Linked DNA regions of Adhaeribacter arboris. The protein of the gene in region 2 interacts with the protein of the main gene of each other region in a pairwise test. Links are inferred from orthologs where the notes say so. Each region holds a gene or a part of one and is shown on either strand. Other genes may lie near its edges. The genes, in order: leuS and ligA.

Region 1 (6,759 bases), 980 kb from region 2 along the record:
CCATAAATAACTTTCTTTTTCCGGATAAACTTTTTTACGAGATGAACGCTGATCCGGCATGGGAATTTGTGGTATTATACCTGAAAGAAGAACACTCGCATAACAAAAAACCGGTTTCTGTGTGCTTTTGCCATAAAAACAACGCGGAAATCTACAGTCCTATGTTAATTGGTATGGATTATGATTATTTAATAGAGTACGGCATTTACCGCCAAACTCTTTATCAGGTAATTAAAAGAGCCAATGCTCTAGGTTGCCAAAAAATAAATTTTGGCATATCAGCCACTATCGAAAAGAAAAGAGTAGGAGCTACTTTATACCCTAAAGTAGGTTATTACCAGGCCAAAGACAACTATGCAATGGAGTTAATAGAAGCTACCATTGCTGTTGAAAAAGATTGAATTACAGTTTAAAATCAATTACGTGAAAGTTCTGAACGATAGAATTGAGGAAATAACTACCCTGATTGCGGAAGTAGCAAACGGAAATTTTGATTACAAAATGGATGCTTCCGAAACCGGCGATGAATTAGATGCTGTTATTGCTGGGGTAAGTATGCTAGGACAGGAGCTTAAAAACTCTACTGTTTCCCGAGATTTTATGCAGAGCATTTATCAGGGAGTAGTAGATATGCTCCTGATTCTGAACACGGATTTCACCATTCGGAATGTAAACGAAGCGGTAGAGGAATTACTTGGTTATAGCGAAGCAGAATTAACAGGAATTCCTTTTTCTTCATTTGTTCAGCACAGCGATAATTCCTCTTTGCCCGTTTTAATGGAAAAGTTTAAACATCAGGGTAAGGTTTTAAATGAGGAATTAATGTTTACCACGAAGCAGGATATTAAGATTCCTGCTTCCTGTTCTTTCTCCTTTTTAAAGAATAATGCTAAAGAAGTAGAAGGTATTTTAATTATTGCCAAAGATATCTCCAAGCTTAAGCAAACCGAAAAAGAGTTAATCGAAGCAAAAAATAAAGCGGAAGCAGCGAACGAGGCTAAAAGCAATTTCTTGTCGACCATGAGTCACGAAATTCGGACGCCTATGAATGCTGTTATTGGTTTTACCAGTTTATTGCTCAACAACGATCCCCGGCCAGATCAGCAGGAATATTTAAAAGTACTCAAGTTTTCGGCGGATAACTTACTAACGTTAATAAATGATATTTTAGACTTTAGTAAAATAGAAGCCGGAAAAATCGAATTTGAGAAAATTGACTTTGACCTAAAAAAACTTATTACCAAGATTAGCGGTCCACTTCAGCAAATAGCCATTGAAAAAGGTTTACAACTAAAGTTATTGTTAGATCAGGACTTACCTTCTTCCTTAGTGGGAGACCCGGTCCGGTTGAGCCAGATTTTAACCAACCTCATCAGCAATGCGGTAAAGTTTACAAAAACAGGTCGTGTTACTATTTCGGCGGCGGTTAAGGACCAAAATGAAACGCATACTACCATTGATTTTCGGGTTAACGATACGGGGATCGGTATTCCAGCGGATAAACTGGATCTTATTTTTGAAAGTTTTACGCAAGCTAAATCCGATACCACCCGTGAATTTGGTGGCTCTGGTTTAGGGCTTACGATTATCAAGCACTTGCTTAAATTACAAGGCAGCGAAATTTTTGTAGAAAGTCAGGTAGGCAAAGGATCTACTTTTTACTTTAGCTTAACCTTCGAAAACAGTAACCAACAACTTTCTCCGGACTCTAAGGAACTCCTAGTTTCTGCTCCAAAAAGTTTAAAAGGAATCCGGCTCTTAATTGCGGAAGATAATCAGATTAATATTTTTCTGGTAAAACAATTTTTAAACCAATGGGAAATTGAGTTTGATATTGCGGAAAACGGGTTAATTGCATTGGATCTTGTAAAGAGCAAAGATTATAACCTAGTTTTGATGGACTTGCAAATGCCGGAACAAGATGGTTACGATACAACTTTAGCGATACGGCGGTTAGAAGGGGAGAAGTACCAAAAATTGCCAATTATTGCTTTAACCGCTTCGGCTATGTTAGATATCCAGGACAGAGCTTTCCAAGTGGGCATGAATGATTATTTAAGTAAGCCTTTTAACCCGGATGAGTTATACAAACGTATTGTTAAATATAGTTTTCCGGTATAATTAAAATTAAACACCTTAAAAGAGGCCGGTAAGTAACTATAACTTACCGGCCTTTTAATTTTTACACCACTACGTTTACAATTTTATTCGGTACTACAATCACTTTTTTTGGAGTTTTACCTTCCAGGTATTTATCAATTAAACCCGAACTTACCACTTCTTTTTCAATAAGTTCTTTTGGCATAGTCGTCGGGAAGGTAAGCTTACCGCGCATTTTGCCGTTAACGGATATTGGGTATTCAAACGAATTTTCCGTTAAGAACTTTTCTTCCCATTGCGGGAACCGGGCATATGAAATACTATCCACGTGACCCAACATTTGCCATATTTCTTCGGCTAGGTGCGGCGCGTACGGCGATAAAATAATAGTAAGAGGTTCTAATATAGCCCGTTTATTACATTTAAGAGTTGTCAATTCGTTCACGCATATCATAAACGTACTTACCGAAGTATTAAACGAAAACCGCTCAATATCTTCTTCTACCTTTTTTATGGTTTTATGTAGGGTTTTAAGTTCGGCTGAAGTCGGGTCTTCGTCGGATACGTAAAAATTACCGCTCGGAGCAAAAAACAACTTCCAGTAACGCTTTAAAAATTTATGCACGCCGTCGATGCCGTTGGTATTCCAGGGTTTAAACTGTTCTAAGGGACCCAAGAACATCTCGTACATTCGTAACGTATCGGCCCCAACTTTATGCACCAAGTCATCCGGATTTACCACGTTGTACTTCGACTTCGACATTTTTTCAATTTCCCAGCCGCAAATGTATTTTCCGTCTTCCAGAATAAACTCTGCGTCAGCTAAGTCTGTGCGCCATAACTTAAAGGCTTCAATATTTAAAATATCATTCTCAACAATATTTACATCCACGTGCAATGGGGTAAAATCGTATTGATGGCGTAAATTATGGGAAACAAATTTATTGGTGCCATTTACCCGATATATAAAATTAGAACGACCCTGAATCATGCCTTGATTAATGAGTTTCTTAAACGGCTCTACCTGCGAAACAAATCCTAAGTCATTTAAAAATTTATACCAAAACCGGGCGTATAACAGGTGACCGGTCGCATGTTCGGAGCCGCCAATGTACAAATCGACGTTGCCCCAATATTTTTCGGCTTCTGGGCTAACAAACTGCTCGTTATTTTCCGGGGACATGTACCGCAAATAATACCAACTTGAACCTGCCCAACCGGGCATAGTTGTTAACTCATAATGATATTGACCTTTATATTTCCAATCTTTGGCCCTGCCTAAGGGTGGTTCGCCGGTTTCGGTGGGTAAAAAAGCATCAATTTCCGGTAAGATCAACGGCAGTTCGCTTTCCGGTAAAGGGTAGGGAATATCATTTTTATAATAAATAGGAATAGGTTCCCCCCAGTAACGTTGCCGGCCAAACACCGCATCGTGAATCCGATATTGTACCTTACCTTTACCAACACCCATTTCTTCAAATTTGGCTACTGCGGCTTTCATGGCTTCTTTTACCGTTAAACCATTCAGAAAACCCGAATTCATCATGATGCCTTCTTTTGCTTCGTAAACTTCATCGGGGGTAGAGCCTTCAATTACCGGAATAATAGGCAAGTTAAAGTGCTTCGCAAAGTTAAAATCGCGACTGTCGCTGGCAGGTACCGCCATAACCACCCCCGTGCCGTAACCGGCTAATACGTAATCGGCAATCCATAAGGGAATCTCCACGCCGTTGATAGGATTAATCACATAAGAACCGGTAAACACACCACTTATGTGTTTCACATCGCTCATGCGGTCGCGTTCGGAACGGTTTTTGGCCGTATTTACGTATTCTTCTACGGCTTTTTTCTGTTCGGGAGAAGTTAATTCGGGTACCCATTCGTGCTCCGGCGCGATAACCAGGAAAGAAACGCCATAAATGGTATCCGCCCGGGTAGTAAATACTTTCAGCTGATGTTCTGAATTTTTAATTTTAAAATTAAGTTCCGCGCCAATAGATTTGCCAATCCAGTTGCGCTGCATTTCTTTAATGGGGTCGGTCCAGTCAACGTGGTCAAGGTCATTCAGTAACCGCTCGGCATAGGCCGAAATGCGCAAACTCCACTGCTTCATTTTTTGGCGAATTACCGGATAACCACCCCGTTCCGATACGCCGTCTTTAACTTCGTCGTTGGCTAAAACGGTACCTAAAGCCGGGCACCAGTTAACGGTAGCATCCGACAAAAAAGCCAAACGATAGCTTAATAATATTTCTTGCTGCTGTTTTTCCTTGTAATGCTGCCATTGTTCCGCCGTGAAATCCGGAATGGCTTCTTCGTTACAGGCAGCTTTCACCTGGGTATTACCCGAAGTTTTAAATTTTTGCACGAGAGTGGCAATGGGTTCGGCTTTATTCGTTTCCTGGTTATACCAAGATTCGAACAATTTCAGGAAAATCCATTGGGTCCATTTGTAATAATCAGGGTCAGAGGTGCGAACTTCCCGGTTCCAGTCAAAAGAAAACCCCATATTAGCTAATTGCTCTTTATAGCGGGCAATATTTTGTTCGGTAGTTTCGGCCGGGTGCTGACCCGTTTGGATAGCATACTGTTCGGCGGGTAAGCCAAAGGCATCGAAGCCCATGGGATGCAAAACATTAAATCCTTTAATGCGCTTATAACGCGCCACAATATCAGAAGCAATATAACCCAACGGGTGACCTACGTGTAATCCGGCTCCGGACGGATACGGAAACATATCGAGTACGTAGTATTTGGGACGGTTAGGGTCAATACTTACGCTAAAAGTTTGTTTTTGATTCCAATATAGTTGCCACTTTTTCTCAATCTGGTTAAAGTTGTAGTCTGACATTTCGGTGCTTTCTTTCTATAAATTCGCCAATTTTTATCCGCTCTAAAAACGAGATAAAAACAAAAATACTTTTTTTTACTAACTATGTCATTATTTAGCTAAAAACCTTGCAGTTATTATAAAAAGAACTTGATTTAATTGCGAGTTTATAAAATCAGCACCTACTAAACGGGAGATTTCCTAATTTTAAACGGGCTCTTACTGGTATCATTTAAAAATAAACTTATATTTAATAAAAATTTACTTAGAAAAAGGCTCCCTTAAGCCTGATAATTTTGATTATTAGGCACACTAGAGTTATTTTTTACCATTAGCGTATTCAAAAACTTCCTAATCTAAGCCTTTCCTACAGCCACCCTTTTTAATTAGAACAGAGTATGAAGTAATTTTTTACGCGGTAAAAATGGAAACCAATACTATCGACAATTTAAATAAGCAAATTAGTGAGCACGCGCCGCTAAAGGCATCCATTCTGACGGATGGAGTACCAACAATTACATTAGATGAACCTGAATCTGTTACTACACAACCCTTATCGGAGGACGAATACCTCAACTTTGACTATGGGGAACTTGAGCCGGGGGAAAATAGTACTAGTGACCAAGATGATGACTTCCATCTACCTGATTTTAATTTAGGAGCTAATCCCATAAGAGGAACATTTACTTGGTCATTTACCGCGTTGCAAACGAATGTCGAGACGTATAAGGCAGTATTGGCCGGAGCCTCTGACCGGATTGTTTTAAAAACTGCAGTTAATAAGCTTAAAAGCTACATTAAGAGCCGGACCATCTTGGCTAAAACTCCTTACGGCATTGCTCCCAAACCGGATACTTATCGTTTTCAGGATGAAAGTGGTGCCACTATTACCAAACCTATGGTAGCTACCGGATCGCCCAACGATTACGTAAGTTTAGCTACTTATTGGTGGCCGGATCCAACCACGGAAAACGGATTACCCTACCTGGCTAGTGACGGAAAAACTAATCCCGAATCCAATGCCATTCCGGACCAAACCTTATTACGGAATATTTGTGAAGATATTCAGTTTTTAGGTTTAGGTTATTTTTTTACCAGGAAGGAAGCGTACGCCGAACAAGCTTTGAAATTATTGCAGGCTTTTTTTCTGGACAAAACCACCCGGATGAATCCTCATTTTAAATACGCGCAAATTATTCAGGGCATGAACAACGGATTTGGCCGGGCTACCGGGTTTGTAGATGCGGAAGTATTAACGATATTATTAGATGGCTACCAGTTGTTGGGAGAATCAAAGGCATTTGAAGCGGCTTCTGACGTAGATTCAGGGTTAAAAGATTGGTTCCGGAGTTTATGGGAGTGGATGACGACGACTTATAAAGAGGTTCCTAAGGAAGGTACTGAGGATTATTATCATTACGAAATGATGCTCGGGATTAAAAATGCGCAGAATAATATCCGGAGTGCTTACGAACTACAAGTATTAACCTATGCTCAATTTATCGGCGAAGATGCCTGGGTGGTGAATGAAATTAATACTGTAATCAAAGATACTGAAACTTCTAAAGGTTTACTATCTAACCAAATTTTACCCCAAGCAGGCAAGATAGAGGTAAAAGACCAAACAGGAGCTAGTAAAGAAATTCCGGTACCAGCAGGCGCGATGCCCGAAGAGTTGAGGCGAACCAAACCCGCCACTTATTGCCAAAAAAACCTGGATTTTTTATTGCGTTTAGGTAGCCTGGCTGAAAATGCCGGAGTAGATCTGTGGAATTACGTTACTCTGGAAGGAGTTTCGATTAAAAAGGCCATAGAAGCCATTTTGTACT
Region 2 (6,273 bases):
CTACCCCGGTAAAATCGGTATTCTTAATGGTTTCTAAGAGGCCTTGGGTGTAATTACCGCCAATACCGTAAACAATAGGTAATTTACCGCCCGTAAAATCTTTCACAAAGGCTAGAATTTGTTCTTTCTCCGCGTCGGTAGTAGTTGGCGATTCGGCGGTAGTGCCGTTCACCACCAAGTAATCTACTCCACCTTGTACGGTAAAATGAAGCAGCTTTTTGAAGCTATCGTAATCAACAGCTAAATCTTGGGTGAAAGGGGTAATAAGGGCTACTCCGGTGCCGCGTAAACTTTTCATGCGCTAAAATTTGAAAGAAAAAGCTACTTTTTGAAAGCTTCTTCTTTCAAAAGTACAGAGAGCCTGAAATATTTCAAAGTAGAAATTCCGGGTTGCTAACATTTAATAAAGTAGTCGGTACAATCTTTTACGAAAAGTTACGATTAAATTATTAGGATAACTTGTTCAAAATCAACTAACCAAACCTAAGTTTTAACTTAAGCGATCATTTGGAGAAATTCTGCTTCCGAAATAATTTTAATGCCTAATTCATTCGCTTTTTCCAGTTTCGCCGGTCCCATCTTGTCGCCGGCTACCAGGTAAGATAGCTTTTTTGAAATCGAACTAACCACTTTGCCGCCATTTTGAGTAATTAATTCTTGAATTTCTTCGCGGCTATGCGTTTCAAACACGCCGGAAATGACAAAAGTAAGCCCGGTTAACCGGGTAGTAGCGGCGATCTTACTAATTTTTTCTTCGCGGCTAAACTGTAAACCGGCGGCTTTTAATCGCTCGAGCAACTGTAAATGTTCTTCTGTTTTAAAATAACTTAGAATAGACAGAGCAATCCGGTCGCCAATTTCCGGTACGCTAATGAGGTCTTCGTAACTAGCCGCTTGTAGCGTTTCAAGGCTGGCAAACCGGTCGGCAATTTTGCGGGCCACGGTACTACCCACAAACCGGATGCCTAGCGCAAATAATACCCGGTCGTACGGAACTTCCTTCGATTTTTGGATACCGTTTAATAAGTTAGTAACCGATTTTTCCCCTAACCGCTCCAAATGAATTAATTGCTCCAATTGGAGATCGTACAAGTCGGCTACGTTGCGCACCAAGCCTTCTGCGTAGAGTTGTTCAATGGTTTCCGGACCCAGGTTTTCAATGTTCATGGCCCGGCGCGTAATAAAATGCTCAATTTTAGCTTTAATTTGGGGCGGACAGCCGGAATCATTGGGGCAATAAAAATGCGCTTCGCCTTCGGTACGTACCAGCGGGGTGCCGCAGGCCGGGCACGTATCGCGGTATTTTACCGGTTGGCTATCGGGTAAGCGCTGACTTTTATCTACGCCCGTTATTTTAGGTATAATTTCGCCGCCTTTTTCTACAAACAATACATCGCCCTCGTGAATATCTAGACGCAGAATTTCGTTAGCGTTATGCAAGGAAGCACGTTTTACGGTTGTGCCGGCTAGTAGCACGGGTTCGAGCAGAGCTACGGGAGTAACCGCTCCCGTACGACCCACCTGGTACCGGATGCTTTGTAACCGCGAGGAAGCGCTCAGGGCTTTGTATTTATACGCAATGGCCCAACGCGGACTCTTGGCTGTATAGCCTAGTTCTTCTTGCTGATTAAAATTATTTACTTTAATTACAATGCCATCAGTGGCAATGGGTAAAGTAAAACGTTTGGTTTCCCACTCGTTAATGTAAGCCAGCACTTCATCCAGAGTGGAACATTTCCGGTACGTATCCGATACCGGAAAACCCCAGCGTTGCAAAGCTTCCAACGATTCAGAATGCGTATCGAAGGGTAGAGGCTGGGCCAACATACTGTACATAAAACAGCTTAATTTCCGTTTGGCCACTACCGATGAATCCTGCAGCTTTAAGGTGCCCGACGTAGCATTACGCGGATTAGCCAACCGTATTTCGCCTAGTTCTTCGCGTTCTGCGTTTAATTTCTTGAAAACCGAAAAAGGCATAAAAGCTTCGCCGCGTACTTCAAACTCAGTCGGGTAATCGCCGGTCTGCAAATGCAATGGCAGCGAATGGATGGTGCGGATATTCTGCGTAATATCATCGCCGCGGGTTCCATCGCCACGGGTCGCACCCAGCGTTAGTTCGCCGTTTTGGTAGGTGGCACTAATGGCCACGCCATCAAATTTTTGCTCGCAAATATATTCAAAATCACCTTCTAATACCTTCCGGACTCGTTTATCAAATTCCCGTAAATCTTCTTCGGAGTAAGTATTGCTCAAGGAGAGCATGGGATATTTGTGCAGAACGCTTTTAAATGTTTTGGTGATGGTACCACCCACCCGTTGAGTAGGCGAGTTAGGTAAACGATACGCGGGATATTGCTTCTCTAATTGAATAAGCTCCCCGAGCAGCATGTCGAATTCGTAATCGCTTACTTCCGAAATGCTGTTTTGGTAATACTGGTAATTTAAATAATGAATGCGTTGAGTAAGTTCCTGAATACGGGCCTGCGCCTGAAGTTCGTCCATAATGCCGGTGCGGTTTAGCTCGTAAAACTACAAATACTGCGCTTATTATGGTAGCTGCATTCTCCAAAAATTAAAAAAGCTGCCTTAAAGCAGCTTTTAATACTTTCAATAGAATGACCAGCTATTTCTTATAAAAGCTGAACACCGTCGGCCACAAAGGTGATTTCTTTTTTAGGTTTACGAATGGCCTGGATTTCGGCAGCTGATTTGCCAGCATCTTTTAAATAGTGTTGCTGATCAGCGACGGATATTACTTCCTGGTAAGCAGTTCCTTCCAGAATTACCTTTTTACCGTTTAAATTTTTCGGTACAAAAAAACCGTAATTCCGGAAACGGACCTTCATCCGAGTATCATCCGTTAGCTTTACATCCATCCAACAACCTTTTACCTGGCATACCTGCTGCACCACCCCCGAAACTCTAACCTGTACCGAATCTTTACCCGCTATAAAACGGGGCAGTACCTTAGCCTCCATACTTTTACCCGCTGAAACCGGTCGGCCATAATGAGTTTCTTGGGTAGACTTACCCGCAGCAGGTGCAGTAGTTTGGGCGTATGCTTTTGATTGGCCTTGCCAAATACAAAAGCTGGTCATTAAATAATAAAAGAATAGTTTCACGGGAGTTCAAAGATTAGAGGATAAATACTTGCTGCTTTTTCAAAATTTAAAATTAAGTATTCTAATAAGGTTAATGCAGGCAATATCAATGTCTTATTGTAAAAATAATTTAAACAGACCGTTAGGTGTCCTGTAGCTGTAAGCGTAAATTTTACGGTATCAACTTTATTTTACAGGCCTACTAATTTAATATAAAAAGATAAAGAAAGGAAGAAAGAATACGCTAGTGCTTCGCCCAGTTATAACTTAAAAAGAGGCCCAAATATCTTCCCGGATTACTTTATCCTGAAGATTTATTTTATAAATTATTAAATGGGTGAAGCCTTAGTCAATATTCTTTTGGTAGTGTCTCAGTTTGAATTTAGGTGAGATTTTAGCCAAATTTTGGTCGCGTAATGAGTAACATAATTGATAAGAAAAATAGCAAGTAGGTAGCCATAATTAATGCTTCTTTTCTGTTTTCAATATCTCCCTTTAAAATTGTGCCCAATCCCATAAGTACGAAAAATGCACAAACACAGAAAACTAATAGTAGTGCTTTCTTTTTCATGGCATTTGAATTTAATATTTAGACAATAGGAATTAATTACAAGATAAAAAGATATAGCCACAAAAAAGGGAGTTTTAGTTCTCTTTTTTATTTAATCCGTTAATCGTACAATATCCTTAATACGCATTAGCTTTTTAGTTAATCCAGCTTCCATCGCAGGTGTTACTCTTAGAGACTTCTTTTTCATTTCTGGAGAAAGTAAATTTTAAGTTTAAATAAAGGTAAACTTTACCCGCCGTCGATAAAAAGCCTGTTTTACTTTTTAAGCAACTTCTATTAATTTTAATAATTAGGAAACGCACGAAAAATGATAGAAAAAACGGAGCCAATACCAGCGGTTTTTTGTTATACCTACGTTAAGGTAATAAGACCCCGAAGTTTACGTAATCGGTTGTAACCAGTTCGTTTAAAAGAAGCAGTCACTAGCATTACTGGTAAAATAAGTTGGTAATATCTTAGCCTTTTTTATAAAATTTTAGCAAATAGAATAATTTATCCGGTAAAAGTCGAGTAAGGTAAATTTAAGCCTGTTCTTAGTGTATTTATCATTACCGGAAGAAGCGAGGTGCTTATGGAGCCTGATAAGAAAAATACGATTGGTACATCCAATAATTCTACTTTTTCCCGCATAGAAAAAGTGCATCCTTTTTTAATGATGCTCTATCTGGTTATTGTAGGCATATCCGTTTTGTTTCTGATCTTAATCGTAGCCTATATCCGGACTCGTTTGTGGGAAGAAGGTCCTATAAACCGGCATTTTTCAAAATTCTTTAGTATTAGTACTATCCTGCTGATATGCAGTAGTTTTACCATAAGCCGGGCTCCTTCTTTTTACCGGCAAGACGACCTCCTGAAAGTGAAAATTATGCTTTGGGCAACTTTACTCTTCGGAATGTCTTTTGTATGGTCGCAGGTGGCGGGGTGGCGCGATATGGCGATGCACGGTATTCCTTTTCGCAGTGGCTCGGGTATGTACGTTTACTTTATTTCGGCTTTGCACAGCATTCATTTACTGGGAGGCTTTGGTTATCTTTCGTTTGTGTTGCTTAAAACGTTGCATGCTTCCCTTAACCCAATCCGCGCCTTAGTTTTTATTCGTAATCCTTATCGCCGGCAACAAATAAATTTGTTGTGCACCTACTGGCATTTTATGGATATTTTGTGGGTATTTATTTACCTGGTTTTTCTGTTTTTAAATTAAAAGATTACCTAACGCCATAATAATCCTCCGGTTAAAGCTGAAGGCAATTTAGTAAATAATCCAGCGGTACAGTAGCCTAGAAATAAAGAGCAAACGGCTACTAGCTTCAGTTAAAGGATTAGGTTTTAATGAACTAAGGTTACATGGCCTTTAAATTCCTTATCCGAAAACTTAATCAGGTAATAATATACGCCATCGGTAGCATTCCGGCCATCCCACTTAAACTCGCGGTTAGTACTGCTGTAAACCTTATTGCCCCAACGGTTAAAAATAATAATGCTGGCAAAAATGCTTTCGCAATAGTCAGGGGGTAAATTGGGCATCTGAAAATAATCGTTCCGGCCATCGCCGTTAGGAGTAAAAATATTAGCCGGAATAAAGCTGGCTGATTTAGGAGGCTGCACCAGAAAAACCACGCTTTTAATGGTAGCGGGGTTGGGATTACAGGCTTGCTCCTGCACCGAAAAATTTACTTTAAAGGATTCTCTATCCAATGTCCGGCAATCCGGAGTCCAGGAGAAGGCAGTACGGGCTGAGCCATTACCGGAAGCAGGAGTAAACTGCATGCCGTAATCCGCCAGGTTAAAATCTTCGCCGGCAGCGCTGAGTACAATCGGATTTACATCCGGGTCCAAACCAAAAATAGAGTCGTTTACCGAACCCCCATACGGAATAGTGATGGTTTTTCCTTCGAGTAAAGTGCTTAATTGCGGGGGCGCGTTCGGGTTATCTAGGCGTACTTCCACGGTAGTAGTTTTAGTAACCGGCTGACCACATACCACTGAAGTTGCCAAAAAATCGAGTAGGTAGCTACTTTGACCAGCTGCCGGACAGTCTATTTCCCACCGGAAAGGTACCGTAACGGACCCTGTGCCGGACGTAGTAGGGAAAGAAATTTTTTGGCCGGCTAAATTAAAATTACGCGGTTCCAGTTTTACCGTAACTACTTCGTTGTCGGGGTCGGTACCTATGGCGTCGAAAGAAATAACATCGCCCAGTTTAGCCGTTAAAATGGTGTCGGGAGCGGTAGTACGGATAGCGGGCGGTTCGTTAGGCACTGGTTCGGCAATAATGGTCAGGCGAACGGTATCTGCTTTGGGCAAACTGCAGCCATCGTCTTTTACCATTACGTCTAACAAATACGTTTTACCTTTCGAGTCCAGACAGCCCGGAAAACATACGGTGGCCTTTAAGGAATCTCTGGCTCCTCCCCGGTTTACTATGCCTTGGGTGGTACTTAAAATATTGCCGGTCAAGGAAAAATTAACGGGCCGGTAAGAAATCGTGAGGGGTTCATCGGTGTCCGGGTCGGTCATAAAAATATCGAGGCAATGGTTTCCGTCCGGCGTCAGGCGCAAGGTGTCTCCTTCCTTGTAAAAGGTTTTTTGTCCTTGCAT

The links.
Region 1: the proteins of ligA (region 2) and leuS interact in binary tests that used the Escherichia coli proteins (3 or more experiments, as listed by UniProt). The link is inferred for Adhaeribacter arboris from one-to-one orthologs.

The regions. Positions count from the first base shown.
Region 1 is NZ_PYFT01000001.1:1,463,110-1,469,868, reverse strand. The notes cover bases 1,983-5,347. They hold leuS (leucine--tRNA ligase), read right to left. Parts: upstream 4,952-5,347; coding sequence 2,183-4,951; downstream 1,983-2,182. Other genes in these bases: AHMF7605_RS06135 (PAS domain-containing hybrid sensor histidine kinase/response regulator), read left to right, coding at 1,983-2,121. Also shown: AHMF7605_RS06140 (GNAT family N-acetyltransferase), read left to right, coding at 1-401; more of AHMF7605_RS06135, read left to right, coding at 388-1,982; AHMF7605_RS06125 (alginate lyase family protein), read left to right, coding at 5,355-6,759.
Region 2 is NZ_PYFT01000001.1:2,443,183-2,449,455, reverse strand. The notes cover bases 1-2,879. They hold ligA (NAD-dependent DNA ligase LigA), read right to left. Parts: upstream 2,506-2,879; coding sequence 496-2,505; downstream 1-495. Other genes in these bases: AHMF7605_RS09975 (DUF4920 domain-containing protein), read right to left, coding at 2,634-2,879; dapA (4-hydroxy-tetrahydrodipicolinate synthase), read right to left, coding at 1-298. Also shown: more of AHMF7605_RS09975, read right to left, coding at 2,880-3,125; AHMF7605_RS29680 (hypothetical protein), read right to left, coding at 3,499-3,675; AHMF7605_RS09970 (cytochrome c oxidase subunit 3), read left to right, coding at 4,247-4,876; AHMF7605_RS09965 (gliding motility-associated C-terminal domain-containing protein), read right to left, coding at 5,002-6,273. UniProt on the Escherichia coli protein: DNA ligase that catalyzes the formation of phosphodiester linkages between 5'-phosphoryl and 3'-hydroxyl groups in double-stranded DNA using NAD as a coenzyme and as the energy source for the reaction.